Regions from separate parts of the Thalassolituus sp. genome, predicted to be linked through region 2. Evidence: riboswitches for the same ligand, from Rfam matches in the RefSeq annotation. Region 2 holds a riboswitch; the other holds the start of a gene.
The links. A riboswitch is a leader RNA that binds a small molecule or an ion and turns the genes downstream of it on or off. The one in region 2 is predicted to bind thiamine pyrophosphate.

Region 1 (16,448 bases), on a different contig from region 2:
CCAGAGAACCCACACCCGACTCTGCAACAAGGCGGGCGTTTTCGGGAACAATGCCGCCGATACAGGTCTGAGGCCAAGTATGATACCGCTTACTCCAGGCGGTCAGACAATCGATACCGAGAGGCTGATAGCGCAGGCGCTTGGACAGTGGCGTAAACACTGGGCCAAAGGCGATATAACTCGGCTTTTGGGCGCGTGCCCGGGCAATTTCCCACTCGGTGTGAGTACTGATACCTAACGCGACGCCTGCGGCGTGAAGAGCGTCGATATCCGCACTGACCAGATCTTCCTGACCCAGATGCACACCATCTGGCTTCAGCTCAAGCGCTAACGGCCAGTCGTCGTTGAGCCAGAAACTGACCCCCTGGCTGCGACACATTGCCAGCGCCCGCCGAGTCTGATCCTTGTAATCAGGCCCCGGCGCTTTAATTCGCCATTGCACGGTATCCACACCCATACCAAGCAGCATTTCAAGGTGATCCAACGACTCTGTCAGCACATAGACACCGGGACGGTAGGGTTCAAAACGATCAGTACGGGGATACGTCCCAACATCGGTAATCAAGGGCCACTCATCTCCGCTACGAGGCAGTGGACTGGCAATGCAGTTTCTGTAGACAGAGCGCTCAGGCTCCATGCCTCCGGACTCAGTGCCTCCGGACTCAGTGCCTCCGGACTCAGTGCCTCCGAACTCAATACCAAGGACTCCCGAGCTGGCAATCAGTGCCTGACGTGCGGCAGCAGCGGCAATGACAATCGCATCGTACAAGCGCGTACCTTTTGTGAGCTGAACCGCAAGGGCCGCCGAGAACTGACTTCCCGTGCCGTGCGCCTGGGTTGTTTCTCTCTGCTGATGAAGAGCAAAAGAGGGCTTTGCCGCCGTCTCCGGAAAGTTCTCATCAGAACGGCTGAATATCAGGTCTGTAACCCAGGCCGAGTGTTGCTGCTGCTCATCATCGCCACCGGTAATAACCACCGTATGAGCACCCGCATGCTGCAGAGCCGCGCCCGCCGCAGCGGCACTCAATGTCTGATCTCCTAACAGCCAACGAGCCTCGTCAAGTGATGGCGTCATGACAGACACGTTCGGAATTAAACCGGTAAGGCCAGAGTGTGCCGCCGGTAGCTCCCCAAGAGTCGCTGACACCACCGGGTCCCAGATGACCGGCACCCGACTGCTGGCCTGAAGCTCGTTCAGGAACGTCCGCAGATATTCCAACACTTCTGGTTCAGGTGGCAGCCAGCCGATCAGGACTGCTTCTGGCGGGCCGTCTCTGAGCGCGGCCTGAACCTGAGCTTCAACCATAGAGGCTGAAACATGACTGACGGCTTCCACTCCCTGATGACTCTGTGCAGTCACTGCAAGAACTACACTGCGGCATTCGCACCCAGATAAAGCTGCTTGCGACAGAGCAGCCTGTAAACCCGCTCCCCCACGACTGTCAGAAGCGCAGATCGCCATTAAGTACCTAGGCTTAGTTTCACTAGTCATGGGATTACCCTCCCCGCATGGCGGTGTGCCAGAACGGCATGCCCGCCACTGGCGTACTCGGCGATGCCATATCGCGCTCTGTCATAAAACCCGCATGATAAGCAGTCCGCCCGGCATCGACAGCGGCAGCGAAGGCTCCCGCCATTGTTACCGGGTTGGCTGCTTTTGCGACCGCGGTATTGAGCAACACGCCATCGGCGCCCATTTCCATCGCCTGCATCGCCTGAGATGGCCGACCGATTCCGGCATCAATAATAATCGTGGTATCTGGCAGCCGAGCACGAAGGGTACGCAACTGATAAGGATTAATGATTCCTTTTCCTGTCCCTATCGGTGCCCCCCAGGGCATAATCGCTGGACACCCTGCATGCAACAATGACTCGCACACCACCAGATCATCCGTACAATATGGCAAGACGTGAAATCCTTGCGAAGACAACTCCCGGGCGGCACTGACAAGTTCGAATACATTGGGTTGCAGGCTGTATTCATCGCCGATAACTTCCAGCTTAATCCATGAAGTTTTAAATAATTCGCGTGCCAGAATGGCAAGCTGAATCGCTTCTTTTGCCGACTGACATCCGGCAGTATTGGGCAACAGACGCGACTGGCTGGCGCCCAACCATTGATTCACACGCTCGTGATAATCGTTGTTAGCAACATCACCCGCGGTCTGTCGGCGCAGCGACATTGTGACAAACCCCGGCTGCGCACTGGCAAAGGCAGATACCATTATATCGGGTGAAGGGTACATTGAACTCCCGAGCCACAAGCGACTTGAAATCTCTTCTCCTGCAATAGTAAATACGTCTGAATCAGCCACCGGTAATTGCTCCCAGCACATCAATGATGTCGCCGTTGTTCACTCTGGTTGAAGGCCACTGCTCTGCTGGCAGAAGCTCGCCATTCAGGGCTACGACAAAACGACTGCTTTCGGCCGGATAGTTCAGCGTGTCGATGATCAGAGTGTATACATTTTTTTCACTGGTCCAGGCCATGGATTTACCGTTGACGATGATCTCAATCACGCCACACCTCCCTGTTCAGATACTCTCATTTTCATACTCTCCAGCCCTTCAGCAGTTAACAGTGACTCGATCTTTTTCAGTAAGGCCGGTGCCAGTAAGAATCCGTGCCTGAACAGACCATTAACAAAGAGTGTTTTCTGCCCCCCAGAATTATTCTGCAGTTTTAAGCAAGGTCTGTGGTCCTGCGTTGCAGGCCGGAGGTTCGTTTCCATAGACAAAATCCGAGCTTCCGAAAAATCCGGTGAAAGCACCCAGAACGCACTCAGCATTTCCATTGCAGAACGGACACTTACCGGAGAGCAATCATCACTCTCCAGTTCTGTTGCACCAAGCTGATAGCAATCGTTCCCACGCGGTACCATATACAAATGGTACCTGGGGTGAAGCAAACGCACCGGACGATGAAATTCGGTGCCCGGACTGGAAACCCAAAGTGTTTCGCCACGCACTCCGCGAATAATCCGCTCAGCATCACTTCGGGCTCCGGCTCCACGACAATCAATAACGAGATCTGCCTGCTGTAGTTCTTTATCGAATTTATCGAAATCCGGATCGGATAATTCAGTGCTGCGCACGTCAAGCGAATAGCGGCCGTCCGTTCCGTTTACTTCGCAGGCGAAATGGAAATCCGCACCATGCTTTTCTGCAGCAAGCTGTAAGGTGCTGAGTAAGACACGGTTATCGACCTGCGCTTCATCGGGTAACCAGAAGCCTTGTTTAAATTCGCCCGAGAGCGCGGGCTCTTTCTGACGAAGCCCAGTACTATCAAGTGCAACGGCATAAGAATCGCCCGGAATATCGGGGGCGCTCATATCACGCTTAAACAAATCCATTTCTGCCTGATCCGACGGGTGCGCAACAACCAGGGTGCCGCGACGTCGGTATGGCACCCGGATACCAGAGTCTTTGTATAAATCCTCCAGAAGCCCGGGCCATAGAGTCAGAGACTCCATACCGAGATCAAAAACCTCGGGATGACACAGCGGTTTTTCAGCAACAGGGGCAACCATTGCAGCGGCAGTCCATGCCGCACATTCAGGTGTTTCTTCACTGGCGCGTTCGTAGACAGTAACCTGCATCCCGCTCCGGCTCAGTCGCCATGCGAGTAGCTTTCCCATCAAACCAGCGCCGATCACGGCTATTGAAGACATGGCTCAGGGCTCGACTGCATCGACGTAAAGTTCCGATCCGTTTGCACGGAATTTCTCAGACATTTCCTCCATGCCCTGTCGCTGGTTGCGAATATCATGAGACAGTTTCATGGAGCAGAACTTAGGTCCACACATGGAACAGAAGTGCGCTACTTTATGGCCGTCTTTTGGCATGGTTTCGTCGTGATACTGTCGAGCTGTATCGGGGTCGAGTGCCAGGTTGAACTGATCTTCCCAACGGAATTCAAATCGCGCCGCAGACATCGCATTATCATGCATCTGCGCCGCCGGATGCCCTTTCGCAAGGTCCGCAGCATGAGCTGCAATTTTGTAGGTAATCAGACCCTGCTTAACATCTTCTTTATCTGGCAGACCGAGGTGCTCTTTCGGTGTGACATAACACAACATCGCACAGCCATACCAACCAATCAGAGCTGCTCCTATACCAGAAGTGATGTGGTCATACCCCGGTGCAATATCTGTAGTCAGTGGGCCTAACGTATAAAAAGGGGCCTCATGACAGTGCTCTAATTGTTCTGTCATATTTTCTTCAATCAGGTGCATTGGCACATGACCCGGCCCCTCGATAAAGGTTTGTACATCGTGTTTCCAGGCGATTTTTGTCAGCTCGCCCAATGTACGTAATTCCGCAAATTGTGCTTCGTCGTTCGCATCCGCAATGGAACCCGGCCGCAAACCGTCCCCCAATGAAAAGCAGATATCGTACGCTTTCATAATTTCGCAGATATCTTCAAAGTGGGTATAGAGAAAACTCTCTTTATGATGTGCGAGGCACCATTTCGCCATAATCGACCCGCCACGACTGACGATCCCTGTTAAACGGTTTGCCGCCATCGGAATAAATTCCAGGCGCACTCCCGCATGAATAGTGAAGTAATCGACGCCCTGCTCTGCCTGCTCAATCAATGTATCGCGATAGATCTCCCATGTGAGGTCTTCTGCAACCCCACCGACTTTTTCAAGCGCCTGATACAAAGGAACCGTGCCGACCGGAACCGGTGAATTACGTAGAATCCATTCACGTGTCTCGTGAATATTATCGCCGGTAGAAAGATCCATAATCGTGTCAGCACCCCAGCGGGTAGCCCAGGCCATTTTTTCGACCTCTTCACTGATGCTGGATGTCACCGCAGAATTACCAATATTGGCATTTACTTTCACACGGAAGTTACGCCCGATAATCATCGGCTCACTTTCAGGGTGGTTAATATTGGAGGGTAATACCGCTCGGCCCGAGGCAATCTCATCACGAACAAACTCAGGCGTAATATAGTCTGGGATTTTCGCACCGAAACGCTTGCCGGGATGCTGCTTAGCGACTTCAGCAGACATACCTTCCTGTGACAGGCCGATGTTCTCGCGAATGGCAACGTACTCCATTTCGGGGGTAACTATGCCCTGACGTGCGTACCAGAGCTGGGAGACGTTCTTTCCGCTTTTGGCCTTTCGTACTTTCTGGCGCAGAGAAAGCTGGCCTTCTTTGATCGCTATGCGGTTTGATTCTCGTGAGGTGATGGCGCTGAACTCAGTATCGCCACGATCTTCAATCCATTGCTCACGCACCGGTGCCAGCCCTTTCGTCACATCGACCGTGATTGCAGGATCGGTGTACGGGCCTGACGTATCGTAAACGCGAAGTGGAGAATTCGGCGTTTTGCTGCCGTCCGCCTGAGTCGTATCCGAAAGATTAATCTGACGCATACCAACACGCATGTCATCGCGACTGCCGCTCAGGTATATTTTTTCAGACGCAGGATAAGCGTAGGTAAGGTTAAATTCGTTGTTTGTATTGTCAGCCATGCTCTTTTCCTTAAAAGGATCAGGCAGGCAGCGACGAGAATAGATGGGAACACCACACAGAATCACGCGAAGGTGACCATAAGAATTGGCGTACGCAGACCACGGGGAGTCCCGGCAGTTCATCTCTGTTCCCTACGCTGGCACTAACCAGATCAGGTTCAACGGGACCCGCATTCGCGATCTCAGCCTGTGTGGTTATCTTTGATAACCGGTCAGGCACCCCGACAGATAAATCGCTGACAGTGTATGGTGATTCGCCCTTTCTTTACAAGGCGCACTCTGAAATTAAAGCACCTCTGAATAACCGCACTCATTTCCCTGTGCGATTTTTCTTAGCGGTCGGAAAATCTCACTCCTGAACCAACAAGAAATGTGCTCGCGCCGTAGCGATAGGTTCACCGGGATCGGTTTGCCAGGCGTTAATGGCCACGTTAGCAACCCGACTGCCCTGTCTCCATACCTGACAGCTGACGAAGGTATCCTGCAGACGCCCCGCACGCAGATAATCAATCGAGAAGTCGATGATTTTAGGCAGAGCAATACTTTCCATGGTCATCAGCAGGTGCAGTGCCGCTGAGGTTTCCATGCAACCCGCAATGACTCCACCATGAATGGCTGGTAGCATCGGGTTACCGATATTGTCTTTGTTTGCGGGCAGAATAAATGTTGGTTGCAGATCCATCGCGTGCAGCTTAATACCCAGCAGCCCGGCATACGGAACAGCATTAATCACAGCATCAAAATCACCGTTGTCTCGGCACTGCTGCAGAATTTTGCGCATGGCTTCAGTCATTGTTTCGCTCCCTTACTTACTACCAAGGCGCAAACCAATGCGCATAAAGTTAGCGGTGCATGTAGCAACAACGACGTTGTCACTTTCCTGCCGTACTTCGCCCTGTGTGAACACCAGGCTGTTCGCCCGCTTTACTACTCTGGCCTCGCCAATCAGGTTTTCACCGGGCTTAGCGGCGCGGTGATAGTCCATCCGTAAATCCAGTGTTGGACAGACTTCCCCGTCTTCAAAGCAGTTAAACGCGGCTGTGCCGCATGCTGTGTCCATCAAGGTCGTGAGACTGCCACCCGCAACGATGCCATTGTCAGGGTTGCCTATAATGGCCTCACTGTACGGTAACTTGAGAATCACTTTTTCACCGTCGGCGTATTCCACCGTCATGTTGAGTACGCGACAATGCGGCAGAACCGATACAAACCGGGTAGCTCTCTGCGTCAGCTGATCTGACATAATGAAGGGCTCCTAAAAACCAGAATGGTTAAGGTACTTGTCACTCAATCGATGAGCAATGCTGTATCCGAGCTATTAAATTGACATATATGATCACCACACAAAGAAAAAGGTGATCTTTATAGTAAAACAGGACTCGTAATGACCTCTTTCGATCACTACTACCAAGCCCTTCTCAATGGCGAGATGCCTGCTGTCGATGCCACCTGGGGTCAGGGAAAGACCACCTTTGGCGGTATGTCAGCAGCGCTAGCATTAGCTGCTCTTGAACGGGACTACCCCCAAACTGCGCCGCTTCGATCTCTGAGTATTCATTTCTGTGGAGCACTGACGACTGAGCAACCGTATGACATTGCTACGCGGGAACTCAGAGCCGGCCGCTCAGTTTCACACCTACAGGCAGAGGTCATCCAGAACGAGGACTGTGCCACCGTAGTCAGTGCCTGCTATGGCAAGGCTCGGGAATCTGATGTAAATGTCCATGCAGGCAAAGGCGCACCGGGAGAACCAGGCAGTGGCACCCGCCTGGGATATATCCAGGGCGTGACTCCGGAGTTCGTTCGTCATATTGACTTCAGCTATGTCAGCGGTGGACTGCCCTTCTCCAACAGCAAAGACAACCACATCCATGGTTGGATGCGCTTCAATGACTGTACTGGTCCTCTTACCGAAGCCCATCTCGTTGCATTGATCGACTCCTGGCCGCCCGCCACTCTTCAGAAGCTTAAGTCGGTCGCTCCCTGTGCCAGTATCACCTGGAGCCTCGAACTCCTCGATTCGCCTTCTGCGCCCTCTACCAGTGGTGAGCCTTTACAGGCGAATGACTGGCTCTATTACGAAGTTGACATCGCCGAAGCGCACGGTGGCTACGCCCACACAACCGCACGTATCTTCCGTGCCGATGGCTCCCTTCTTGCGCTGTCGCGCCAGCTGGTTGTGGTTTACGACAAACGCAGCTGATCTTTACAGGGTTCTTCCTTGCTGGAGTCACTGAAAGCAACTATTACTTAAAGCATGGGCGATGTATTCAGCGACGTCGTTCTATGTGACTAGCAGCCTCTCACCAGACTTACAGGAACTGAAGAACCGGAATGAGCCTTAATGTACTGATTTGTGACGACTCGAGTTTTGCCCGCAAACAGATGGCGCGAGCACTGCCTGAAGAGTGGCAGGTGGAGGTGCACTTTGCTGGTGATGGGGTCGAGGGCGTCGATGCGATCCGTGAAGGCAAAGGTGATGTCGTTTTTCTCGATCTGACTATGCCGAACATGGACGGCTATGGTGTACTCGAAACTATCCGTCGGGACGACCTTCCAGCCATGGTTATTGTTGTCTCTGGCGATATCCAGCCCGATGCCCAGGAGAGAGTCAAAAAGCTGGGAGCGATGGCGTTTATCAAAAAACCGATTGATGCCGACAAAGCGCGCTCCGTGCTGACCGAATACGGCATTATGACGGGAGCCTGAAATGTCAGCAGCAGCGATTATTAATGAAGACCAGCGCGACTGTTATCAGGAACTTACCAACGTAGCTATGGGTCAGGCGGCTGATCGCCTGGCTCGCTTGCTGAATGCATACGTCGTGCTTCCTATCCCAAAAATCAGCGTCATTGAGAACAGTGACCTGAATATGGCTCTGCAAGGCGCCACCAGCGACAACAGTGTCTCAGCCGTATGCCAGGGTTTTATCGGCGCAGGCATCTCTGGTGAAGCTATGCTGATGTTCAACGACGCCTCGTTTGCCAGTCTGGCCTCTCTGATGAAGTACTCGGGCCCACTGACACAGGCCGCCGAACTAGAGCTGCTGATGGATACCGCCTCTGTGTTAATCGGCGCCTGTATTCATGGCATCGGTGATCAGCTTGAGATCGTATTTAATCAGGGGCATCCGGTGGTACTCGGTCAACACTGCGATATGGCTGATCTGGTGGCCTATGGCAATAATGGCTGGGATAAAGCGCTGGCGATAGAAATCCATTATACGATTGAGCACGTAAATATAGAGTGTGAGCTCCTCTTGCTATTCACCGAGGAGTCTGTACGAGCACTGAATAAGAAGATTGATTACCTTCTTGATTAACACCGGCACCCGACCGAGAGAGACACCAGACAGATGAGCGACAAGAGCGAGGCAGACACGATTAAAGACATCCACTGGTTGATGGATATTCTTCAGAATATCGACGTCGGCCTTGTCGTGCTTGATCGCAATTACGAGGTTCAGCTTTGGAATGCCTTTATGGAGGGGCACAGTGGCGTCAGCCCGCAGCTGGCGAAAGGCAAGAACCTGTTTTCGCTTTTTCCAGACCTTGATGAAGCCTGGTTTAAACAGAAAGCAGAACCAGTATTCCAACTCAAAACCCGGACCTTCACCATCTGGGAGCAGCGCCCGTATCTTTTCCACTTCAGGAATTCGCGCCCGATTACTGGCCGCAGCAAGTTTATGTATCAGAACACCAGTATCATCCCACTGGAGTCCGTTACCCGCCAAGCTGATCATCTATGCGTAATTATTTACGACGTTACAGATACGGCCGTTGGTAAGCTCGATATTTCCCGGGCAAACCAGACCCTTAGCGAAATTCAGGTCCGCGATTCACTAACGGGTCTGATGAACAAATCTGCCTGGTTGACTGTTCTGGAAAGTTATTACGCCAGTCAGAAACAGGGCTGCCTCCTATTACTCGACATGGATCATTTCCGCGACCTGAACCATGCTCTCAGTCACCAACAGTGTGATGAGATTCTACGGCGGATCGGCGCAGGCTTAAAAACTCTGGGCGATGAACAGCACGCAGCTCGATTCGGTGGCGAAATATTCTCGGTCATTCTTGCTGAAAAAGAGGCCGAGGAAGCCATGCAGATCGCCGAAAAATTACGTCGCTCAGTTTTTAGCCTGGGAAAAAACTCGCAGCATACGATCAGCGCCAGCATCGGGGTTGCAGAACGCCTTGCCGATACGCCCAGCGCCAGTGAGTGGTTAAGCAACGCGGACAAAGCGCTTTACCACGCAAAGGAAAGCGGCCGCAACCGCACATCCCTGTTTAAACGGTGACCTGCTATCATACGCAGCAGACTTCCTGATCCTGCTTGCTGTTATGGCCTCTTTTTCGATACCACCCGCATTCATAGATGCACCTTTGAAAGGTGTAGAACGCCACGGCTTTGACCGCGACTTAATTCTGAACGAAGCCGGTATCGGGCCCGATTCTTTTAACACCGATGGTTCTCTTGCACCAGAATCATACGCCCGACTGATGCTCACCATCTGGCGACAGACCAACGATGAAGCCATGGGGCTGAACCCTCAGCCCGTTGTATTCCGGACGTTTGCCATGATGGGCCGTTCGATTATTACCTGTGCCACACTCGAACACGCGATTCGCAGAGCAAGTTCGTTTTACAGGCTGCAACCTCACTCCCCACAGATTACCGTGGAAAAAGGTGAACACAGGGCCAGGCTCCTTATAACCCATGAATCAGATTACGACCCCGATCACTTTCTCAGTGAGTCTTTACTGGTCATCTGGCACCGCTTCTGTAGCTGGCTGATCGGCCGCGGCATTCCTTTATTGAAAGTAGAATGTCCTTATGCACCGCCAGGTCACGTTAGTTTATACGATGATTTGTTCGCAACGCCGGTCACCTTCAATTGCGATAGTTTGTCACTGACCATTCCCCTGCAGGCGATTCATGCTCCAGTTGTGCAATCAGCGACAAGCCTGGAGGAATTCCTCGGACACTCACCGGCTGATATTCTTGCCCGGCCTAATCCACACGAGAGCACCAGTGCGAAAGTTCGACACGCACTGATGAGCCTGGCCAGCGATCAGATGCCCGACCTTACCGGCATGGCCGACACTCTTTCTGTGTCTGGCGCAACCCTGAGGCGCCGCCTTCGCCAGGAAGGAACAACGTATCAGACCATTAAAGACAATGTCCGTTTAATGGAAGCCAAGCGTTTACTGACAGGTTCAGAGTTAAGCATTGCAGATATCGCCGTTGCGTCAGGATTCTCGGAGACAAGTGCCTTCACACGAGCATTCTCCCGCTGGACCGGAGACTCACCTGCGAATTTCCGGCGCAGAAACAGCAGTCGTTGAGGCCAAAGCAATCAGTGACAATGACAGCACCGGAACTAAACTTTAAACTCAGACCATTTGCGAGAGACTCATTGTGGCGGTAAGGATACTTCTGCTTCTTTTCATTCTGACTCCATGTGCCGCCCACGCCCTTTCGCTGACGGACGATCTGGAAGGACGTCTACTGGGTACTTCTCTTCAGGAGTGGTCTGAATCAGAGCAGATTAGCCCGGACGATATACATTCACACTCATTGCCTTGGACTCAGGTCAGAGCGATGGTGCCCAACCCCGGTGTTTCAAGCCCACCTCACTGGTATCGCCTGCCGCTCAAAGTGAGCAAGACCGGAGAGCGCTGGTTCGCCGACGTGGATTACCCGAGAATAGAACGTATTGATATGCGGCTGTTCCGCGGTAAAACCCTTATCGCCTCCTCCGAAGACGGCAACCCGGTTCACTCAGACGCACCCCAGCGAGCAAAACTGTCTTTCAGTTTTGAATTGCCCTTTGATCAGCCGGGCGAATATGTACTGTACCTCCGGGTTGAAAACAATGTACTGCTGAATTTCCCGTTACGTCTCTTCAAAGATGCAGGCTTACGCGACGCCCAGCAGCAGAAACAACTCTATTTCGGGCTCTATACCGGGTTTCTGTTCGCACTGCTGCTTTACAACCTGGCGGTTTATCTGGTTATCCGTGAACGCTACATGATCCTGTTCTGTGGCTTCGTGTCGACGTATCTACTGTTCTTCTGGGCACATACGGGACTGGGTTACCGATACTTGTGGCCAGACTGGGCAGGTTTCGAGGAGCAGTCGAGTTTCCTGACGTCCTGCTTTGCCATGCTGTTAATCATATTGTTCAGCATGAGTTTTCTGAAAGTTGCTGGCCCTAACCGACGCGCGCTGACGCTGGTGTACAAAATCGCTGTGTTACTCACGGGCGCTGGGGCTGTTTTTGCCCTGTTTACTGATGTCCACACCACGGCAATCATTATGAGGGTTGTCACCCTTTTGACGCCTGTATTCCTGATTATTTCTGCGAGCCTGTCGCAACCACTGTCGTCGGCATCCAGAGCCGTCTATACCCTGGGAGTATATTCGCTCGCAATCGCTATTGTTGTTCACAGCCTGGCCCGTCAGAGCATTATTCCTACCAATGACATCATTGCATATGCCGCACACATCGGTGGCGTAAGCCTGATTGCTATTCATAGCCTGGCGATTGTTCTGCGCCTGTATGAGCAGCGGCTTGAACAGATTCGTGCACGCAAAGACATTATTGCTGCACGAAAACGCTCACTTCAAAGTGAAGAAAAACTGCGTCAATCAGAGGCTTCTCTGGCAGAAAAAGATGCGGAAGCGAATGCCAAGTCTGCGTTTCTGGCCATGATGAGCCACGAAATCCGGACACCGCTGAATGGCGTGCTTGGCATGGTTGAATTACTGCAGCACACACGTCTCGACAACCAACAAAAACGCTATATCAGTACCATCGCCAGCTCAGGTGAGAATCTTCTTTCGCTTCTCAATGATGTGTTGGATCTCTCTAAAATTGAATCCGGAAAAATGATCATTGAGCGTCGACAGGTTGAGCTGGCCCCCTTAATCAATGAGTGTCTGATGCTACACAGCCAGAAGGCACTGGATAAACGACTGACCTTAACCGCTGATTTAGGCACACCGCTGTACACAACAATCAGTACGGATGAGATGCGACTCAGGCAAGTGCTCAATAACCTGATCAATAATGCCGTTAAATTTACCGATCAGGGACAGGTTGAAGTCCGACTGGAGTGGCGGGAGCCCGAACTTCAGATCCATGTCATTGATACCGGCATTGGTATTTCAGAGGAGCAACGGGGCCGCCTGTTTCACAGCTTCACACAAGCGACACCAACCACGAGCAAATATTATGGCGGTACAGGTCTTGGGCTGACCATCAGCCAGAAACTGACTCATTTACTCGGGGGAGAGATCTCAGTGAGCAGCTCCCCGGGTGCTGGCTCTGCATTCACTGTCAGACTGCCCGATGTTGCTCCTGGGTCACCTCAAGCAATACCAGATCTGTCTGGCCGCACATGTTTTATCGAATTATCGAACCCTGTCGAGCGACGCTTCGTCAAAATGATCACTGCCCGCCTTGGTCTGGAGGAAGTCACCAGTCGTTTCCACACACCTCTGGACTGCATGATCGTCGATGCACTGCCAGCCGATAAAACCATCCCTGAAAACCTCATTTGTGTTGTTGACGACTACTGGCCACGTATTGGTGTTGAACGCCAGAGCGAGCGTCCTCTTCGTTCTCATGTTCTTCTGCATCAGATATCTAACCTGATTCAGGTCCAGACAGAGTCAACAGAGGCTGTCACCGGGTATCGCAGAGGCACGATCTGGGTGGCAGAAGATAATATCGTCAATCAGAAAGTAATCTCGGGAATGCTCCGCCATCTGAATATGGAATGTGAGGTGTTCTCTAACGGAGCCCAGATTCTTGCGGCTTACGGTAAACGTCCTGAGCAAGCGGATCTTATTCTGATGGATTGCGAAATGCCGGTCATGGACGGTTATGACGCCTGCCGCGAAATCCGTCGTCTGCAGGACAGCGATGCAAACAATATTAACCGCCGCACCCCAATTATTGCCCTGACGGCACACCTTGGCGGTGAGTTCGAACAGATGGCCCGTCAGGCGGGCATGGATGATCTGGTCACTAAACCGATTCGTAAGAGTACGCTCAGTAACCTGTTCAGTATCTGGCTACCTGAAACGGAATAAACTTATACAAACGCTGCCGATTTGCGATACGTATGCATAGGGTAACTGCCCAGCACGCGAACATCCCGGGCAAAATAGCGTAACTCTTCAAGAGCATTCGCTACAGGCAGCTGATCCGGATGCCCGTAGATATCCAGGTGGAAATGGCTGGCCTCCATCGTGCCACCATCCATATAACTCTCCAACTTCACCATATTCACGCCATTGGTCGCAAAGCCGCCCAGTGCCTTGTACAAAGCAGCAGGAATATTGCGCACGGAAAAGAGTAAACTTGTCATATATCTCTTTTCTGCATCGTAGTGCTGGTGCTCGGCTTCCCTGGAAAACACAAGAAAGCGTGTGGTATTCCCCATAACGTCCTGAAAATTTTCATGCAGGATGTGCAACCCATAAAGTTCCGCTGCGAGAGAAGACGCAATAGCACCAACACTGAGATCGCCTTGTTCAGCCAGACCTTTCGCAGACATGGCAGTATCCACTGCTGCCTCTTGCTTCAGCCCCAGATTAATCATTCGCTGATGACACTGAGCCAATGCCTGCGGATGTGAGCGAACGCGCTTGAGTTGTTCAAGTGATGATCCAGGAAGTGCCAGCAAACAATGGTTTACTGGTTCGAAATGCTCCGCAATCACGAACAGCTGAGTTCTCGGAATCAGGCGGTATATCTCTTCTACACGGCCCGCAGTGGAATTTTCTAACGGAATCATTGCCCGGTCGGCAAATCCATTACTTACGAGATCAAGAGCACCGATAAAATCGTCGCAGGCGAGGTGCTCCCAATCCGGAAAGACCTTAGTGCAGGCAAGGTGCGAATAAGCCCCTGCTGTCCCCTGATATGCCACTCTACTCATAACTACGCCCCAAAACTGTGCACCCTAAAATCAAACCTAACGAATGCACCAAAACAATGCACAGAAACCAAACACCGTCATCCCGCTTTGCTCCGGAAGCCGCGTACGACGCCTGATTGCGCCAGTGTATCTCAGCGCCCTCGTAAGTGGCATAGTGCGTGCAAACAATTCAGACAATGAAAAAAATAACCTCGGAGTCTCGCTATGCCCGGATGGCCCGCTTCACTGCAACCCGATGGCGAAACGCTGCGGACAATACAGCAGTATCCGCCGCGTGATGCACGAATTCCTTCCGGCTGGCACGCTCAGTGGGAGGATGTCTGGGCACCACTGGCGGCGTATCTTGCAGAGACAATCAAGTCCTCTGACGTCCCACCTGTTATCGGAGTTCATGGCGGCCAGGGATCAGGAAAAAGCACCCTGTCTCTCGCATTGAAAGACATCTATAAGCAGGCTTTCGGCTGGAATGTGGTGGTGGTATCCATTGATGATCTGTATCTCAGTCACGCCGACCGTAAGAATCTTAGCAAGACGATTCACCCACTTCTGCAGACGCGTGGCGTTCCGGGCACCCATGAAGTCGAGCGCGGCATAAGCTTGTTTGAAACCTTACGCTCACTGGATGCGGGAGCACACTGCCAGATACCAGCGTTCGACAAAGCCAGTGATGACCGCCTGCCCGAGTCAGAATGGCACACCGTCAAAGGCCCTGTTGATGCCATTCTGTTCGAAGGCTGGTGCGTGGGTTGTCAGTCGGTTGATGATGCACTGCTCACTGCTCCCATTAATGATCTTGAAGCAAATGAAGATCCGGATGGCACCTGGCGCGGCTGGGTAAACCAGCAACTCGCTGGTGATTATAAGACCTGGTTCAGCATGATTGATTACTTGCTGATGCTCAAAGTCCCTGACATGAGTGCTGTCCAACGGTGGCGCACTGAACAGGAAGTCGGCAATAAAAAAATGGCGAAAGGCGGAACTGACCGCAGTCTTGATGACGCTGGCATCAGGCGCTTCATACAACATTATGAGCGACTGACCCAACAGGCGTTGACCCGACTGCCGGATATTGCCAATCTGGTACTCGTGATTAACGACGCGCACAAAGTTGCCGACGTCCAACCGGGAAGCCCAACCTAATGAGTTCAATTCCTACATTACCTGTTATTGTCCTGACTGATCTGGATGGGACTCTCCTCGACCACCACGACTACAGCACATCAGCCGCACGTGAAGCTCTGAATTTTCTTCAACAGCACCATATTCCGCTGATATTCAATACCAGTAAAACGCAGCCAGAAGTAATTCAGTTACGGCGTCAGCTGGCTAATACATCTCCCTATGTGTGCGAGAACGGTGGCGCTATCTACTACGTAGACAGCGATGACAAATGGCATTGTGAACTCCCCGGCGCAGGTTACGCAGATATACTGAAAGTGCTCAATCAGTTGCGCAAAGACGGATTTAATTTCCGTGGTTTCAACGATATGACGGACACCGAAGTCGCAGCCATTACAGGGTTGTCGATCGATGACGCGCACCACGCACGCCAGCGAGCAGCCACCGAACCTCTGCTCTGGCGCGGCGAAAAATCCGAAATTACTGTATTCCGCGAAGCATTGCTGGCACACGGCCTGAGGCTACTCAAAGGCGGCCGTTTCTATCATGTGATGGGCGATGCTGATAAAGCGTCTGCCGTTACTTTTTTTAAAGACTTCTATCGTCAACACTGGGGGCTCAACGAAGCTCCTTTGGTGATTTCACTCGGCGATGGGGAGAATGACCGTGCCATGCTCGAAGCCTCGGACTACCCGGTTGTGATACCGGGCGAATCCGATACTCTTGAGCTGAATAACCCTGAAGCTCAGACCGCTGAATTTAAGGGCCCTAAGGGCTGGAATAACACCTTACTACCATTGTTAGAAAAACTGCTTAAGGAGAATTGCGGTGGCTGATTTTTATCAGAACGGCATTGTAACCACGCTACATAACCTGACCGACCGTC
Region 2 (16,448 bases):
TGTTGCCATTTTTGCGCGAGACCAAAGGGCGGATTATTAATGTCAGTTCGACATCCGGTTTAGTCGCCTGGCCTTTTGCCGGTGCGTACGTAGCGTCTAAATATGCGATCGAGGGATTGAGCGATGTGCTCAGAGTTGAGCTTCGTCGTTTTGGTATTGAAACGATTCTGATTAATCCGGGAGCAGTGGCCACCCCGTTGTGGGAAAAAACATTTTCGGCGGTGCATGAAAAATTAGCGCGCCAGCCTGAAGAAATACGTAAGTTTTATGAAGCCGACTCGAAACGCTCGGAAGACGCGGTGCGCAAAAGCGTCGATAAGGCTGTGAAACCAGAAGTTGTGGTTAATACAGTGCTTGAAGCCCTGGCAGCAAAAAAACCTAAGCCACGTTATCTGGTCGGCCCCAGCGCGAAAATTCAGTGGTGGATGCGGGTGCTTCTGAGCACGCAGTGGTTCGACAAATTAAAATATAAAATTGTCTACGGTGATAACTGATAACGAAAAGAGAAGGTACTTCCGGTGAGAAGTACCTGACCTGAAGAAAGCTGGCTAAAGCAGGATCAGATCCGCTGGCGGACGCTGGTGCCCAGATAACTTCCTTCCAGAACAATTTCAAAGCGCCTGTCGGTCGGGTGTCCGCGTCTCCTTCTTCCCTCTCTGGATATGCCTGGCAACCCAAGCCTTTGATAGCATCGCTTTGTGCTCATATTCATCAAGGCCGTTCACTGAAGTACCGAGCGTTCAATTATCAGAGGCAATTGTGGCTCTGGATATGGCGTCACCTAACCAAGCAGGGAGTTTATCCGGTCGCGTGTGCCAGTCGCCATGAGAGATCCAGTAACCGAACCTGTGCGCGCGCGTCGGCCATCACCGCACGAAGATTCTCAGGAATGAATGATTCGAACAAGGCCTGCTTATTCTCTGGTAATTGCAGCTGAAGGGCGGCGTAGTCGAGAGACGGGTGGGCCAGTGCTGCGTATTCCCAATCCAGCAGCCAGAGTTTACCTTCGCTATCGCGCAGCCAATTCGCGGGCAAAGGGTCAAGGTGGCACAAGCAGGCGTCATCGGCAGGGAGAGGTACAAGCTGAGACACTTCTTCTTTCAGTCTGATGACAGCTTCTGAATGGCCATCGCACTGGGCAAGATACTGAGCGCATGCGGCCTGGACATCGAGAGTATGCAGGTTGGCCCGGGGGCGCTGGGCGTGGACAGTAGAAAGCACTTCCGTCACTGCACGAAGGTCCTCGCTTGAAGGCGCGGCAGCGAGGGGTGTCCCGAGGATAAAATCACGTACCCAATAATTAAGCTCAGACGAGTGATATCTCACCGCTGGGGTAAGCCCTGCTTTGGCCATATGCTGGTGAATTGCCAGCTCTTCGTCGCGGTAAATACCCAGTGATGTTGCCGTATTATTCAGACGCAGCAGCACTTCGGTTCCCTCACTGCGGATCAGATAGTTCTGGTTGGTCAGGCCTCCGTGGATGCTCAGGATAGAGTCAGGTGGTGACGCTAACCCCCACTGATGCCACTCAGCCAGAATCTGTTCAGGAATCATATCTAAGCTCACTAAGCAGCCTGAGGTGACGCTTGTTGGGCTTGATAGTCTCTGCGCCATAATAGGTAACCACCCACCGCGAGCACGACATAGAAAGCCATCAGCACAGCCGTCAGGTAGAGCCCGCGGTCTATGTAAAGGTAGATCGCGGCAGCGTCGATCACGACCCAGTACAACCAGTTCTCTAGTATCTTGCGCGTTACCATCCAGGTAGTGAGTACGGCTCCCCAGGTGGTGAATGAATCCAGATAGGGCAGAGCCGCACTGGTATTGTTCGTCAGCAGCCATCCACTGATCAGACTGATCAGCACAACACCGCCAATGGCGATGCCATGCTGCTGGATTCCCCAGCGTTGAACCGGGAGGTCGGGTGATTCCGGAGAACCATTACGCCAGGCCAGCCAACCGTAAACAGCCATCGCCAGATAGTAAACATTCAGCGCAGACTCCATAACCAGCGACACATCAAAGAAGAGCCAGCTGAAGATCGCTGTGCTGCCAAAAGCCGCGTACCAGCACCATTGACTCTGACGCATCGCAAGCACCAGATAGGCAACACCCAGAAGTACCGCAGTGGTCTCCCAGTGACTCATTGTCTGAGCGTATTCAATCGCGCCTGAAATAATGGTGTTGAGCATGGTGGCTCCCGGTGTTCGTTTTTGATCAAAATGAATGGCGCGCAGTGCGCACCCTACATGCGGTAAGGGCGAGCACTGCTCGCCGTCTTAGCCGTGGGGGTTAAGCGCCGGGTCAAGATTCACGCCGATAAACTTACAGACGAAAATCGCTTTGCCGTAGGTTTCCCAGCTCAGCTTCATTTCATCGCGCAGGGTGTTCATCACCAGCTCGTGGTCGCCGAATACCTGAGTACTCATGGTGTTGGTGACCACGGTTAAGCCGTCGATGGTATTCAGACGGTCGATAAAGCTTTTGATCGCCGGGATGTAGTCGTCTGCTAATGGGTATTTGCTGATTTCTACTGAGATTTCCATAGTGTTCTCCAGTGTTTGATGTGTAGGAGGGAAACTTCTTCCCGAACACCGTTATTGCCGATGCTCAGGGATAAGATCCCCTCCTGCATAAAGGTCAGAAATACAGCTTACCTTCGACACCGTAAGTCAGAGGCTCGCCGTACTGGACATAGCCGTACGAGGCGTAGCCATCGCGAGGGTCGTTACCAAATCCGAAACCGCGTACTTCGTAATCACGGTCGGTCAGGTTACGGCCATACAGGCTGACCTCATAGTCTGGCTTGGCGTAGGCGATACGGGCATGCCAAAGGACGTAGGCTTCTGACTGGAGATCATGGCTGTCTGAGAAGTAGAACTCATCTTTAGCTTCGCTTTCCAGACGTACAGACAAAGCATCAGTCAGACCATAGGTCAGTGCGGTAGATGCGCTGTACTGAGGAGCATGTGCCTGCTGACGACCGTCCTGAACGAATACACCGTAGTATTCAGATTCATAGGTGTATTCGCCGATTTCTGTGATCAGGTAGCCGTAGCTCAGCGCCCAGTTCAGACGCTCAGTGATGTCCCAGTCAGATTCCAGCTCAATGCCGTAGTTTTTGCCTTGTTTGGTGTTACCGATGTAATCCTTGAACTTCGGCGCCCCATCTTCCATGTAGCTGAACGAGTTCTTGATCTGCTGGTCTGTACGGTCGATATAGAACGCGGCAATACGGGTTTTCAGGCTGTCAGCCAGCAGTGATGATTTCAGACCCAGCTCAATGCTGTGGTTGATTTCGGCATCGAAGGTACGCAGTTCATCATCCAGCACGGGTTCGCTGTTCACGCCACCGGCTTTATAGCCGCGCGCCAGTGTTGCGTAGGCCAGGTGCTCGTTACTCACCAGTGCTTCCAGTGTAATACGGCCGCCGACCAAGGTTTCGTCGGTGCCTTCACTCAGGCCAGTGTTGTCTTCGAAATCGTTTGCCCAGTTTTCAACACGTAGACCTGTGATCAGGCGCAGTGTGGATGACAGATCGGAGTTAAGCTCACCATAGGCCGCAATTGATGTGGACGTCAGCTCACTGGTGAATACTGGATCGTAGGTGTAGTTGCGGGTCAGGTCTTCGCTGCGCTGCATGGCGTAGATGCCTGCTACCCAGTCAGTAGTGTTATTAAATAGACGGCCATCAGTGCCTGACATCAGGCGGACATCAGCAGACTGGCGCTTGTAGTCGCGCAGATATTGGTCAAATGAACTGTAACCATCGAAGTCGGCAAGACATGGCCCCTGCGTGGTATCGCATGGATCAGGCTGGTACACAGGCTCATCCGCAAGGAAGATGTATTCTCCGTATGCCCAGTCTTCGTCGTAGCTATATTCAATGTCCGACATGCTGGCAGTCAGCTCGGTCTGAAGAATCAATGCACTATTGATCTGAGTGTCAGAAGTGAGGGCGAGTGCATGTGTATCCTGAGCGTCGACGCCAGGAGCGTTTGAGTACGTCTCACGAGTGTTGTCCAGGCTGAATGCATCGTAGCCATTGTCGACATCGGCATAGAGGTAGGTCAGACTAACGTCAGTGTCATCACTGACCTGAAACGCCAGCTTACCGCGCGCAACGACTTCGTCGATGTTGTTGGTGTCATCACGGTTCAGGAAGGTGTTATCGATGTAACCGTCAGACTGATAGCCGTTGACAGCGATACGCCCCTGAACAGAGTCCGTCAGGCTGCCGGAGACTGCACCACCGAGACCATAGCTGTCGTAGTTGCCAGCGCGGGCAGACAGGTAGCCTTCGGTTTCTTTGGTCGGGTCATTGGAACGGATGTTGATCATGCCGGCCAGTGCATTCGCACCAAAGCGAGTGCCCTGTGGACCACGCAGAATTTCTACCTGCCGCACGTCGAAAAGGGTGGCTGCGCCGCCTAATCCAGTCATGTCGATGCCGTCGATCACCAGACCAACGGATGGGTTAACCGGATCAATGAACTGACTTCTCTCACCAATGCCGCGAATCTGGTAGAAGCGACCACGGGAGGCACCAGAAGAGTAGTTCACATTCGGGGCAAAGCTCAGCACTTGCTCCAGGTGTTCCGCGCTGCGCGCTTCTATATCCTCGCTGCCGACAACCGTGACGGCTTCTGGAATTTGTTGAACATTGGTCTGGCGGAAATCTGCTTCAACGGTGACGGGAGTCAGTTCGACATCTGAGTGCGCCATTGAGGAGGCGGCCATTACAGCAATAGCCAGTGGAGTGCGGAGCGTTTTATGAGTCATGGGTCTGCCTGTAAACCTTAAGATACTGGTAAACAAAGACCCGGCTGTCGCGTAGCTGCGCATGGCGCGCAATGTATGAATTGTCGTGCAGTATCGACTGCCTTCCCATTCCTACGCCGGTACTAACCGGATCAGGTTCCGGGGTTTAAGCTCGAAGCTAATCTCAGGCTGCACTCGGCAACCTCCCCCTGGGTATGGCGCATGGTAACTAAGCGTCAACACCACTGTCATCACCTTTTTTTACACTCACTATCTATTGATATGCGGGCGTAAAACCCTCATAACCAGTGTCAGACCCTTACTTGATTAGCGGAGAGCACAAAGATGCTTCGTATATTCCTCTTTCTGGCCACCAACCTTGCGGTGATTCTGGTTGCCAGCGTCACACTAAGCCTACTTGGTGTGGATTCGTATTTTCAGCAGAACGGCACGGATCTTAACCTCCAGTCGCTGCTGATTTTCTGTCTCGTCTTCGGTATGGCGGGTTCTCTGGTATCGCTGTTCATTTCCAAATGGATGGCAAAGAAAGGCATGCGCGTACAGGTCATTGATCAGCCGCACAACTCCGGAGAGCAGTGGCTGGTCAGTACTGTAAAAGAACTGGCAGACAAAGCCGGCATTGGCATGCCTGAAGTCGGTATTTTCCAGTCGGACGCACCGAACGCGTTTGCGACTGGCTGGAACAAAAATGATGCGCTGGTGGCGGTCTCTACTGGCTTGCTGCAGCGCATGAGTAAAGAAGAAGTGAAAGCGGTGCTGGGTCATGAGATTGGCCACGTAGCGAACGGTGATATGGTCACGCTGGCTCTGATTCAGGGTGTGGTGAACGCGTTTGTTATGTTCTTTGCCCGTATTATCGGTAACTTCGTCGATAAGGCGATTCTGAAGAATGAGAATGGCCCGGGCATTGGTTTCTTCGTAGCGACCATCGTTTCAGAGATTATTCTCGGTATTCTGGCTTCGACCATAGTGGCATGGTTCAGTCGCCGTCGCGAGTTCCGCGCGGATCAGGCAGGCGCGGAGCTGGTCAGCCCTGCTGCGATGGCGTCGGCGCTGATGCGTTTAAAAGAGACGTACGAGCAGCCAAGTGAGCTGAAAGGCGAGCTGGTTGCATTCGGTATCCGTGGTGAAGGTAAGTTTTCAGCCCTGTTTGCGACCCACCCACCGCTTGATGTTCGCATACAGGCACTTCAGCAGCGCTACGGTAATTCGCAGTAACAACCGTTTCCTCTGCAAATAATAAAAGCCCGCTCTCGCGGGCTTTTTTATTGTATTTTCTTCAGCAGCGCATCGCGCCATGCGTCAGCAATATCCCGGACGGTCTGTTGATCTGGGCAGATGTGAGGGTGCATCTTTAAGGTCAGTGTCAGCTGTCCGTACCATTCTGTTGTTGTTGCCGAGATTGGGTAGTTGGCCGTGCCCGGAGCCACAGCAACCAGGCGACGGTTATCTGGCTTGGGTGGATTATCCTGGCCGGGCAGAGGCCAGCTGCCCATGTTAGAGCAGCTACCCATGTAAAACTGTTTGCCACTTGTCATACGGTAGATCAGTTTCACGCCGGTCATACCAACCCACTTACCAATGTTTGCCAGTTTCCAGTTTGCCCAGTGTTGTTTGCCTTTAAAGCGTTGCCGCATCTGAGATTGCCACTCCTGAGGAGAAGATGTCGGCTTGGTGAGCATGTAAAAACCAGAGACCTGATTAAAGCTTTCGGTCTGGATACCTGTCGCACCGCGCACGTTGACTGGATAAAACCAGTAAAAAGGATCGTCGCCTTCAATCATGCGTTCGGCAACAATATTGCTGAGTTCGGCGTAGATCAGGCTACCCGGGCTGACCTTGTGCTCTTTGCACCACTGGTTCAGTTTTGTGGTCTCTTCTTCTGAAAAACAAGAAATTTCCGGCGACAGTGCGTCGTGCTGACTGTTTTCGTAGGTTTTCTTCCAGTTTACGACCTTCCTGCCTTCTTCGGTTTGGAATTCCCTTTTGGCTTTGCAGATTTCTCGCCAGCCCGGAACTTTGGTTTCGTTACAGACAGGAAGCGGATAACAGGGGTAGCCCATTGGGCGGAGGATATTTGCGAAGCCCGCCATGCCGTCAGCATCCGCGTGTTGCCAGGTCTTCCAGTCAGTGCTGTTGGTTTCGGGGTCGTACCACCCCCAATAAATGGTGTCGGTTATGCCGTATGGTTTGCGCGCGTGATACCACATGGCAATGTAGTCTTTTTCTGCCATCGGGGCTTCCTATTATTGTTATTGTCGCCAAGTAAACCAACTATAACGGATATCTTCGGCCGGTGGTATGAGACGACAGGCGCCACTTCAAAACAAGTTGCGTACCAAGTCACTACTTGCAGGTTTGACCTGAAATGCCTTACCCAGTTACGCCAATCTCACGAGTGATGACGTCCGAGTGACTGGCTGAGCAGGTCGACGGGTCTCTTCAGAGACTAGTTCATTTATGGCATTCATCCAGCCACCTGTTAACGGACTAGCTCCATTGGCTTCTGATCGAGAGAAGGCCAACCTCAAATCCTTGTCTATACTTGAAAAGTTATGTTCCCGGACGGTGGTATGTTCTTCGTCAGAATTTTCATTGCTGCGCTGGCCTATTTTGTCTTTGCTCGTCTGGGCACGGCACTGGCCATTCCTCCTGACTATGCCGCCGCTGTCTGGCCAGCCGCTGGCGTTGCCTTGGCCTCATTTCTCCTGTTCAGCCGAACCGTTGCATTCGTCGGGGTTATGGCAGGTGCTGTATTTGCCAATCTGTATACCACCACGTCAGCGTTGAATGAGTTGTCGGTGACCGCTTTTGTATCTGGTCTGGCAATGGGGGCTGGTGCAACTTTGCAGGGGGTGTTCGGAGCATGGCTGTACCGTACTTACCTCCCCGGTCGTAGCCGCTGGGATGAGTTGCCTCACCTGATTCGCTTCTGTTTTGTCGTCGTCGCCCTTGGCAGTGTCGTCAGTACAACGATTGGTAATATCACTCTCTACGTTAACGAGTTTATTGTCACAGAACGCCTGGCCTTTAACTGGATCACCTGGTGGGCTGGCGACGCGATCGGAGCGCTACTGGTGACGCCTGTCATCATGGTGTTGGCAGCTCCTGAGAAGATCTACAGCCGTGATCGTAAAATTAAAGTGATGGTGCCCATACTGCTGATTCTTACTGCGGTTTTCGGACTCTTTTATAAGTCGGTCGGGTTTAACCGGGAGCGGATTGTCAGCGATCTTCAGGCCGCTGCTGATGAGTTATCACAGCTCGTTGACGCACGGCTGACGATTTCAGAAAACAAGCTGATTGCTTATGCCGCCTTATTCAGTGCAAGTGAATTCGTTACGCCTGAGGAATTTGCCCGGTTCTCCGAACGGGTGATGTCCCGTGACGATGCATTCTTTGGCGTCGGGTGGACAGAGGTCGTCGACAATAGCGGCCGCGCCCGCTGGGAAACTTTCTACCGTGAGCGTGGTTTCGACGGTTTTACCTTCACCGAGCTCGCTGAGGGCGGGCGCCTGATCGAAGCCAGTGATCAGGAAACCTACTATCCGGTCTTGTATATCTATCCATTTGAACGCAATCGCCGGGCCTTTGGACTTAACCTGGGAGCCAACGCTGAGCCAAAAACGGCGCTCGACAAAGCGGCGATAGAGCATGTTCCGGTGGCAACCGCACCAATTGTTCTCGCTCAGGAAACTGGAAAGAAGCGTGCGATCCTTCTGTACATGCCGGTATTTGATCTTGAAGACGATGAAGCACTTGTCGGCTATTCCAGCGGTGTACTCAAGGTCAGTGGCATACTTGGTGAAAGCGTTTTTCAATCTCGCCAGGCGGGTCTGTATTTTAATTTATACGATGTCACGGATGGCGAGCGGCTGACAATCTATGAAGCGTCGGAGCAGGCGCACTCCAACCTGCCAATGCATAGCTACGACGCTTACTTCGGTACACGTAAGTACCATCTGGAGATATTCCCTGCTGAGAATTACGTATACGGGCGCAATGACTGGACCAGCTATGTCATCCTGACCGGTGGGTTTGTGATTGCGACGCTGTTTCTGGTTTTTGTGCTGACTACCACTGGGCAGATTGAAACGGTCCGGCGACAGGTTGAGTTGCGAACGTCAGAACTGAGCGACGCCGTATCCCGGGCGAATGCGGCCAGTGACGCCAAATCTGCGTTTCTCGCCAACATGAGCCATGAGTTACGTACGCCCCTTAATGCGATCAATGGATTTCTCAAATTGGTGCTCGATACGGCGCTAACTCCCGTACAAAAGAACTACCTGCAGAAAGCAGATCTTGCTTCTGTGACCTTGCTGGGGCTGATTAATCAAACGCTGAATTACGCAAAAATAGAATCCGGCAACATGGAGCTCGAACAATCCACTGTGCGTATGCGACGTATTGCGCGGAAGATGGAAGCTTTGTTTGGGCACATTGCCGATGAGAGTTCACTGGATTTCAGAATCAAGCTGGCTAATGACGTGCCTGAAGTGCTGATAGGCGATGAATTGAGAATCGAGCAGATTACCCTCAACCTCCTTAGCAATGCATTCAAGTTTACCCGTGAGGGCCACATCGACCTGGATATCAGTTACGAGGCAGACGATGAGAAGCTTCAGATTCGTGTAACTGACAGCGGTGTCGGTATTCCCTCCGATAAAATGGAGCATATCTTTGCCGCGTTTGGACAAGCGGATGCTTCGATCAGCCGCCGTTACGGTGGCTCCGGCCTCGGCCTGAGTATATCCCGCCGAATCGCCATCATGATGAAAGGCGATATTCTGGTGCGAAGCACAGAAGGTCAGGGCAGTGAATTTCTGGCGTACTTGCATCTGCCCGTTGGTGATGCCACTGCTGATGATGTAGGGGCTCTGGAAAGTCGTGGTCAACTTCAGGGTAAGTGCGCCCTGATTGTTGAAGACATCAAGGTAAACCAGATGATTGTTCAGGAGTTTCTCAGTAAACACGGTATCAGCACCTTGGTCGCTGAGAACGGTCGAGAGGCCGTTGATCAGATATCGGCCAGACCAGCGGTCGACTTTATACTGATGGATGTACAGATGCCGGTCATGGATGGCTACGCCGCCACTCGCGAGATTCGCAAATTGATGCCTGAAATCCCGATTATTGGTATGACGGCCAATGCGATGGATGACGATAAGATGGCGTGTCTGGCTGCTGGAATGAATGACCATGTCGCCAAACCTATTGATCCTGAGAGCCTGATCCGCTGTGTGCAGGATGTGGTTAGCAAATGTGGCTAAACGGGCCATGCGTAGACTGAATTGACCTCGCTCACATTGTTCCGCTGCAGAAACGTATTGTTCTGCTAGACTGTCTCCGTTTTGTAATAATTCTCAGGGGAGCGGTATGACGCAGATCGATACCGGAGCACAGGTGCTCAGAAAAACAAAAAATGACCTGATTAAGCGGTACGCTGTCCGCAACAACGGTATTGCATTGAAGCAGACGCTGTCCACGCTCTTGCCAGTCTTCGCGTTGACCTATGCAGGTATTGCTGCACTCGAGGTCTCTCTGTTGCTGACCGCCGGCGTAGTCCTGCTCCTTACGCTTTTTCTGCTTCGTGCTTTTGTCATGCTCCACGACTGTGGACACAATTGCCTGTATGAGTCGCCACGTGCCAATAAAATCGCCGGTTTCATCTTTGGTGTTGTGTGCGGTGTTCCTCAGTACGTCTGGTCGCGACATCATGATTATCACCACTCGACCAATGGCAACTGGGAGAAATACCGTGGCCCGCTGACGGTGTTGTCGACTCAGGAATATGCTGAACTGACGCCGAAACAAAAGCGCAGCTATGCGCGTCAGCGTAAGTTGTTCATGGGGCCTCTGGCGGGCTTTCTTTATTTCGTGTTTAACCCACGCTTCACTTGGCTGAAGGGAACGTTCGGGTTGATCGCGCATGTGCTTAAAGGCAATAAGGCCTCTGACTACAGCACGCGATACTGGGCTGACTGGAAAGAATTCCGCCACATGACCGGCAACAATATTGCGTTGCTGAGTATCTGGACCCTTGCGGCTATGGCATTTGGTGCGGCTGAGTTCGCACTGGTATTTATCGTAGCTCTTTCGTTGGCGGGCGCATCAGGGATTATACTGTTTACGGTTCAGCACAACTTTGAAAACTCATACGCGTCACCGACCGAAGGTTGGGACTACTATCAGGCGGCATTAGCAGGTACCAGCTACCTCAAACTGCCTCGAATCCTGCATTGGTTCACGGCAGATATTGGTTATCACCATATCCACCATCTGTCTGCGCGCATACCTAACTACCGTTTACGCGATTGCCATGAAGAGAACCGGGAGTTGTTTGAGAGTGTTACGCGGCTGACATTGAAAGATGTTCCACATTCGATGCGCTACATTATCTGGGATGAAAACAACGCAACCCTGATGACGCCTGAGCAGTTCGAAGCTCGCACAGTAACTGCCCAAGCTCCTGAAGCGGCTCAGGCTGCCTGATCTGTCAGCGAAGACGCTGAGTAAGAGTGGCTGCCAGTTCCTCTGACAGCTGCTCTGCTAATTTCTCAGATGCTTTATTCAAGGCATTCTGCTGAACGCCCGACACACCACGTGCTCTGTCTGAGAACGAACTTAAAACCTTACCGCTGCTGTCTCGAAGGTTCACCCGCGCGTTCGCAAATACGTAGTAATTGCCATTCTGCTGCTGGCTGTCGAGGTTGGCGCTGACTTCGAAGCTGAGGTCTGGGTTATCGCTTTCGCCTAGTCGAAGCCCCTGGCTCGTCAGTGTTTCAAATAAGCCGCCGCGCATAATGCGAGCGCCGTCATCTAACAGAACCAGCCGGACATCAAGCGCTTTCACGGCAGCAAGAATATCTCCCCGGTAGTCGCGCAGTGCCTGCGGGGCCTGTGGTCGGGTTCTGCTGGTGGCAACAAACGCATATTGCTCCGCCAGTTGATCATGTTGAGCAAAGAGAGCCAGTGCAGGTAACTGTTGCTGCAGGCGTTCGAGCTTGCCGGTGCCAGTGACCTGTGCTGCTTGCATCATCTCCAGCTCGGTCTCGAGTTCCTGTAGTTGTCCTTGAATACGACTCGCTGCCGCGCTTCGGTCCAGCTCAGCAAGAGCGTAGGCGTAGTTATCATCAACATACGTGTCGCGAATGACGACTTCATCCAGCGTGACTGTCGGGATGGTGCTGCTGACGGCTTGTGAGATGTTTTTCTGCAGGCGGGTTTCACCGTCAGACGTGTACTCGTTAATGCGGCTTGAGTTGGTTGCTGAGATAGTCACCTTCAGGCGGCTGACCAGATCAGCCCGCGCAAAATCAGCTGCACGCTTCAGTGCCTGGTCCGGGCTCCCATACACTTCCATCGAGCCGACACCGTATGCCTTCGTTTTATCCGACGGCTGCTGTGTCACCCAGCCAGGCAGGCTCTGAACCTGAGTGACATCGTCGGGGACCACGTCAGAGTCGTCCTTCTCATACAGCGAGCTACAGCCACTCAGGAGGCTGATGGCGAGGGTGAGAGGGATCAGTGAAGTCGTCAGGTATCTGGTCATCATTGGCAGTCCGAATAGGTCCTTGAAGCAGCAGTTCGATCGGGTTGGGTAGAGTGTACCCTGATACGAAGAGAGAATGTCATCTCTCTGACCGTTAAAAGCGGCGCAATATCCCACATCCGCAAAAAGCTAACATCAGTGACAATCAGTAACCGAGATTAGACATTACTTGACGGTGGTGACTTATTAAGCAATTGTTCGCAAAAATTTGTCTTGTGACGACAACCTGCTAATTGAAAGGGACACCCGATGGCTGACGAGGTGATTACACAGGAACTGGCCGTTCAGGAGAGCGTCTGTGTTGGAGCGGGATGCCGGGATGGCGAAACCTTCGGTTTTGAAACCTTAAAGGTGAAAAGCGCGAGTCCACTGGTGTTATTTGACGACACAAGCTCCTCTGCTTCCTTTCCTGATAACGACTGGCAGATAGGTGTGTCAGATGACGTTGCCGGCGATCAGGCGAGTTTTTTATAGAAGATGCTACCGGTAATCGTCGTGTTTTTGAGGCCTCACCGGCCGGTGATATTGCACTGGGCAGCAACTCAGTTGTCGTCGAGGGCGCGGTCTCGGCGGATGAGCGGGGCGAGCTGATGTTCACGTGCTTCTCCGGCGATGCTCAGGCTGTGACTGCGGGATATCGCATCCTGTTCTGATTACGTTTCTGGTGGCTTTTGACCATGCATTAAAAAAGCCTCTCTGGTCATACCAGCGAGGCTTTTTGGGGAAGCTAAGAAAGTTAAGAAGAACTTAACGCTCCTGCAGTTTCTGGATTTTCTTCTGGCCATTCCAGACTTCGCGATTGCTTTCCATATTGATGAGCTTCATGTCTACCTGATAGAAAGTTACGCGCTTCTTACCGGCTTCATCGACGATGCTGTTGATTGAACCTGACAGGGCAAAGTCAGCCGCGTCTTCCTGGCCCATCTCTTTCGCATTACGTGAGTTCAGCTCCTGATCACGACGCTCATCACGGACGGCATCACGTTCTTCACCAGCTACGACAAAGTCTGCTTTACCTGAGCGCAGCAGGGCGCGCTTGATGTCATTAACGAAGGTATCAACGGCGATATGTTCGTGCGACTTGTTCGCGATGCGCTGGATAATAATGGTCGGGCGCTCATTGTTTTCCAGTTCGAAGTCAGACACCCAAGGAAACGACAGCATGTCGTTGATCATTTCGGTCGCGACCAGCTCCGAATCTTTGTTATTCCACTGATCAGACAGAGCGATTTCTTCTGCTGGATCAACACGACTGACTTTGGTCGCGCAACCAGCGGTCAGAACAGCTGCGCCAACCATGGTCAGGGCAGCGAATCGGGCAATAGGGTTTAACATAATTTCATTCCTTCGTTGGCAGTCTTCGGGTCGGTTTATCTGTTTTTGGAACGGAGTCCGTCGTCGGAGTTCCGTCTTGAGTATCCGGCTCAGGAGCAGCTTCATTCTTTTCAGGCAGTGCCTTACTGGTTGTATTAGCTCCCGTCGTGCGCACAGTCCAGAGCTGAATATCACCCGGTTTGAGGGATACCTGCTTCTGGATTTGCTGCCGCCTATTGTCGGTCAGGTGCGAGTCGAGGGTTAGTGTGTGGTCGCCGGGCTCAAGAAACAAGCGTCTGATCTGTATTTCGCCAGGCAGCAGTAACCAGCTTCGGGTTTCTGCCGCGTCTGAGAGCTGAGCGGCAAGTTTGCCAGCGAAGGCCAGAAGGCCAGTGGAGTCCTGCGAGCCGATCGCTGACGCTGTAATGGCTTTCACTGCAGCGCGGGACAGGGCAGCACGGATCTCTGGCCCCGCATTTTTCATCTGTTCCTGAATGGCCATCAACTGCGGGCTGGCGGCCGGATCCAGAGACCAGGTCTGTTGATCAATGGTCAGCAGGCTTTGCCCGTAATCGAGAGGGCGACCGTAATAAGGAACAGCTACCCTCAGGGAACTGCCGACGGCATTAGTCAGGCCCATGCTTTCGGCGGTGTCGTACAGCGGGCCAAGGAATATGGTCTTGGTGAAAAAGTCGACCCGGAAATTACGGGTGGCGTTGAGATAGTCTGCCACCAGACCATAGAACATCTTGTCTGCATACAGCAGGTAGAACCAGTTGATCTCTTCTTGCGAGTATTCAAAAAAGTACGGCTGTAGCTCAAGAGCCCGCAGGTTCGGATTGATTGAAAGCTGTAGGTTCAGCTCTTTCTTTTCGGGCACGCGGCCCTTGTGCTCAATCACCAGTAACTGGCTTTTATCAGCAACGCTGTCCAGCAGGCTCAGTTGCGATTCAGACAGTTTGCCGCCAGTAATCTGAGTTATTTCGTTGTCTGAAAACCCGGTTCTGCGCATCATTCGGGCAACATCCAGCCAGGCTTGCTGAGCCATGCCGTTGCCAAGTTGAAACTGTTCTGAGTAACCGGACTCGTAACTTTCTGCGGCTTTCAGATAACTGATTCTGGCGTTGTCGTACTCGTCGTTCATTTCGAAGCTGACGCCCGTCAGGTAATGCGCTAGGGCGTCGTCCCGATAGGTGAGGTCGTCGGTGTCGACTAGGTTACCGACCAACACAGAGAAGACGTCCATGACCTTTGAGAAGGTGCGTTCTTCTTTGTCTTTGTACTGGTTGTAAGAGCCTTCGTTATTGCGCAGGGCCTGCAGGCGAAGTAACAGGCGACGGGATTCGATGCGCGCACCTTCAATGGCGTCGAGGCGAGCGTTACCGGGCGGCAATTGTCCCGCAATCGCAAGGTAGTTCAGGGCCTTGTAGTAATAGATCATCATTTCTTCGTGAGTGTTGCCCGCATAATCAGCGTTGCGCGGGTTGCTCATCATGACGACCAGACTGTCACGGAGTTGTTTCTTCTTCAGCGCCTCACTAATGCGAGCCGCGTCTTCGAGCAGGCGATTACTCTCTGCGTAGTTGCCTTCAAGGTGACGAATAACGCCAAGCTCCAGGTTGTAGAGCAGGCGGTCTTTGCCATCGGCAGAAAGAGACGACTGAATCTGTGTTGCCGCCTTGGTGTAATCACCTTCTTCAACCGCTGTCAGTGCCTGTTGGACACCGCTTCCATACGTTGCGCAGCCAGCCAGTTGGACCAGTACCAGGGCTGAAAGCAGGGTTAACAGTCGCCGGGCTATCAAAACAGTTCTCCTTCATCGACACTCAGGAGTGTAACCTACCCGTGCCAAGCTGCCACCCGTATTGGACGCATTTGTCCGGGACAGCACAGTATGGCTCTGTTAATTTATGGCCAGCAGATAAAAAAGAGATTATTTTCATGTCGAAGACAAAAGCCCCTGTTGTATTGATTGCCGGAACCTACTGTTATCCCGAAGTATGGGACGATATGAAGCAAGCATTCGAGGAGCGTGGTTACGAAGTTCATGCGCCGCCCCTGCGTCATCATGAATTGCCCCTGCTTGAAGGCGCTCTGGCGATGAAAGACAACAGTCTGCTGGATTATCGTGACGACTTTATTGAACTGATCAACGGCCTGAGCCAACCACCGATTATTGTCGGATGGTCAATGGGCGGCCTTATCGCGCAACTTGTTGCTCAGGAAGTGGAACACGCCGGTCTGATGTTGCTGGCACCTGCGCCCGCGGCCGGCATTTTTGCGGCTTACCCTTCTATGCTGCGTACTTTCCAACATCATTTCTCGCGCTGGGGCTTCTGGCGTAAGCCTTTGATGCCTGAATGGGAAAGCTTTTTCTGGAGCACCGGGCACCTACAGGATGAGCAGTTAATGCGTGATGCCTTTGTGCAGCTGAAAGCTGAATCCGGAAAGGCTTACTTCGAGATGGCCATGTGGTTCTTCGATAAGAAACGCGCCAGTAAAGTCTATCCAGAACGTATTACAACGCCGGTTCTGGTCATAGCAGGGAGTGATGATCGTATCGTTCGTACGCCTATTGGTAAGACGACAGCGCTGCGTTTCGAACACGGAAAGTTCGTCGAGCTTTTCAACCAGGACCATATGTTGGTTACCGGGACAGGTCTGCCACGAGTGATGCCGGAGTTTGATCGCTGGGCACAGGACAATAGCCTCTGACCTTTAACCGTGACTGGATTAAAAATAGTTAGAGAAATGAAGAAAACAATCAGAACAGGCGTGATCGCCGCAGGCCTTGCAGCGA

Region 1: another riboswitch for thiamine pyrophosphate. It lies ahead of thiC (phosphomethylpyrimidine synthase ThiC); the one in region 2 lies ahead of AC5E51_RS09135 (TonB-dependent receptor).

Annotation. Positions count from the first base shown of each region.
Region 1 covers NZ_CFHJLR010000002.1:33,122-49,569, forward strand. The annotation lists gene AC5E51_RS01600 (PfkB family carbohydrate kinase) at 1-1,492, opposite strand, end outside; gene AC5E51_RS01605 (thiazole synthase) at 1,497-2,315, opposite strand; gene thiS (sulfur carrier protein ThiS) at 2,308-2,520, opposite strand; gene thiO (glycine oxidase ThiO) at 2,517-3,671, opposite strand; gene thiC (phosphomethylpyrimidine synthase ThiC) at 3,675-5,492, opposite strand; TPP riboswitch at 5,605-5,726, opposite strand; gene AC5E51_RS01625 (PaaI family thioesterase) at 5,842-6,285, opposite strand; gene AC5E51_RS01630 (PaaI family thioesterase) at 6,298-6,735, opposite strand; gene AC5E51_RS01635 (acyl-CoA thioesterase) at 6,877-7,695, shown strand; gene AC5E51_RS01640 (response regulator) at 7,827-8,201, shown strand; gene AC5E51_RS01645 (hypothetical protein) at 8,203-8,814, shown strand; gene AC5E51_RS01650 (GGDEF domain-containing protein) at 8,848-9,789, shown strand; gene AC5E51_RS01655 (AraC family transcriptional regulator) at 9,875-10,837, shown strand; gene AC5E51_RS01660 (ATP-binding protein) at 10,911-13,592, shown strand; gene AC5E51_RS01665 (prephenate dehydratase) at 13,595-14,443, opposite strand; gene AC5E51_RS01670 (hypothetical protein) at 14,648-15,583, shown strand; gene AC5E51_RS01675 (HAD-IIB family hydrolase) at 15,583-16,398, shown strand; gene AC5E51_RS01680 (glycosyltransferase family protein) at 16,391-16,448, shown strand, end outside.
Region 2 covers NZ_CFHJLR010000010.1:91,174-107,621, forward strand. The annotation lists gene AC5E51_RS09115 (SDR family oxidoreductase) at 1-494, shown strand, start outside; gene AC5E51_RS09120 (choline/ethanolamine kinase family protein) at 799-1,566, opposite strand; gene pnuC (nicotinamide riboside transporter PnuC) at 1,566-2,192, opposite strand; gene AC5E51_RS09130 (YkoF family thiamine/hydroxymethylpyrimidine-binding protein) at 2,280-2,546, opposite strand; gene AC5E51_RS09135 (TonB-dependent receptor) at 2,641-4,782, opposite strand; TPP riboswitch at 4,874-4,981, opposite strand; gene htpX (protease HtpX) at 5,107-6,000, shown strand; gene AC5E51_RS09145 (hypothetical protein) at 6,048-7,016, opposite strand; gene AC5E51_RS09150 (CHASE domain-containing protein) at 7,356-10,052, shown strand; gene AC5E51_RS09155 (fatty acid desaturase) at 10,159-11,274, shown strand; gene AC5E51_RS09160 (LPP20 family lipoprotein) at 11,279-12,337, opposite strand; gene AC5E51_RS09165 (hypothetical protein) at 12,584-12,808, shown strand; gene AC5E51_RS09170 (penicillin-binding protein activator LpoB) at 13,082-13,669, opposite strand; gene AC5E51_RS09175 (COG3014 family protein) at 13,674-15,452, opposite strand; gene AC5E51_RS09180 (alpha/beta hydrolase) at 15,590-16,363, shown strand.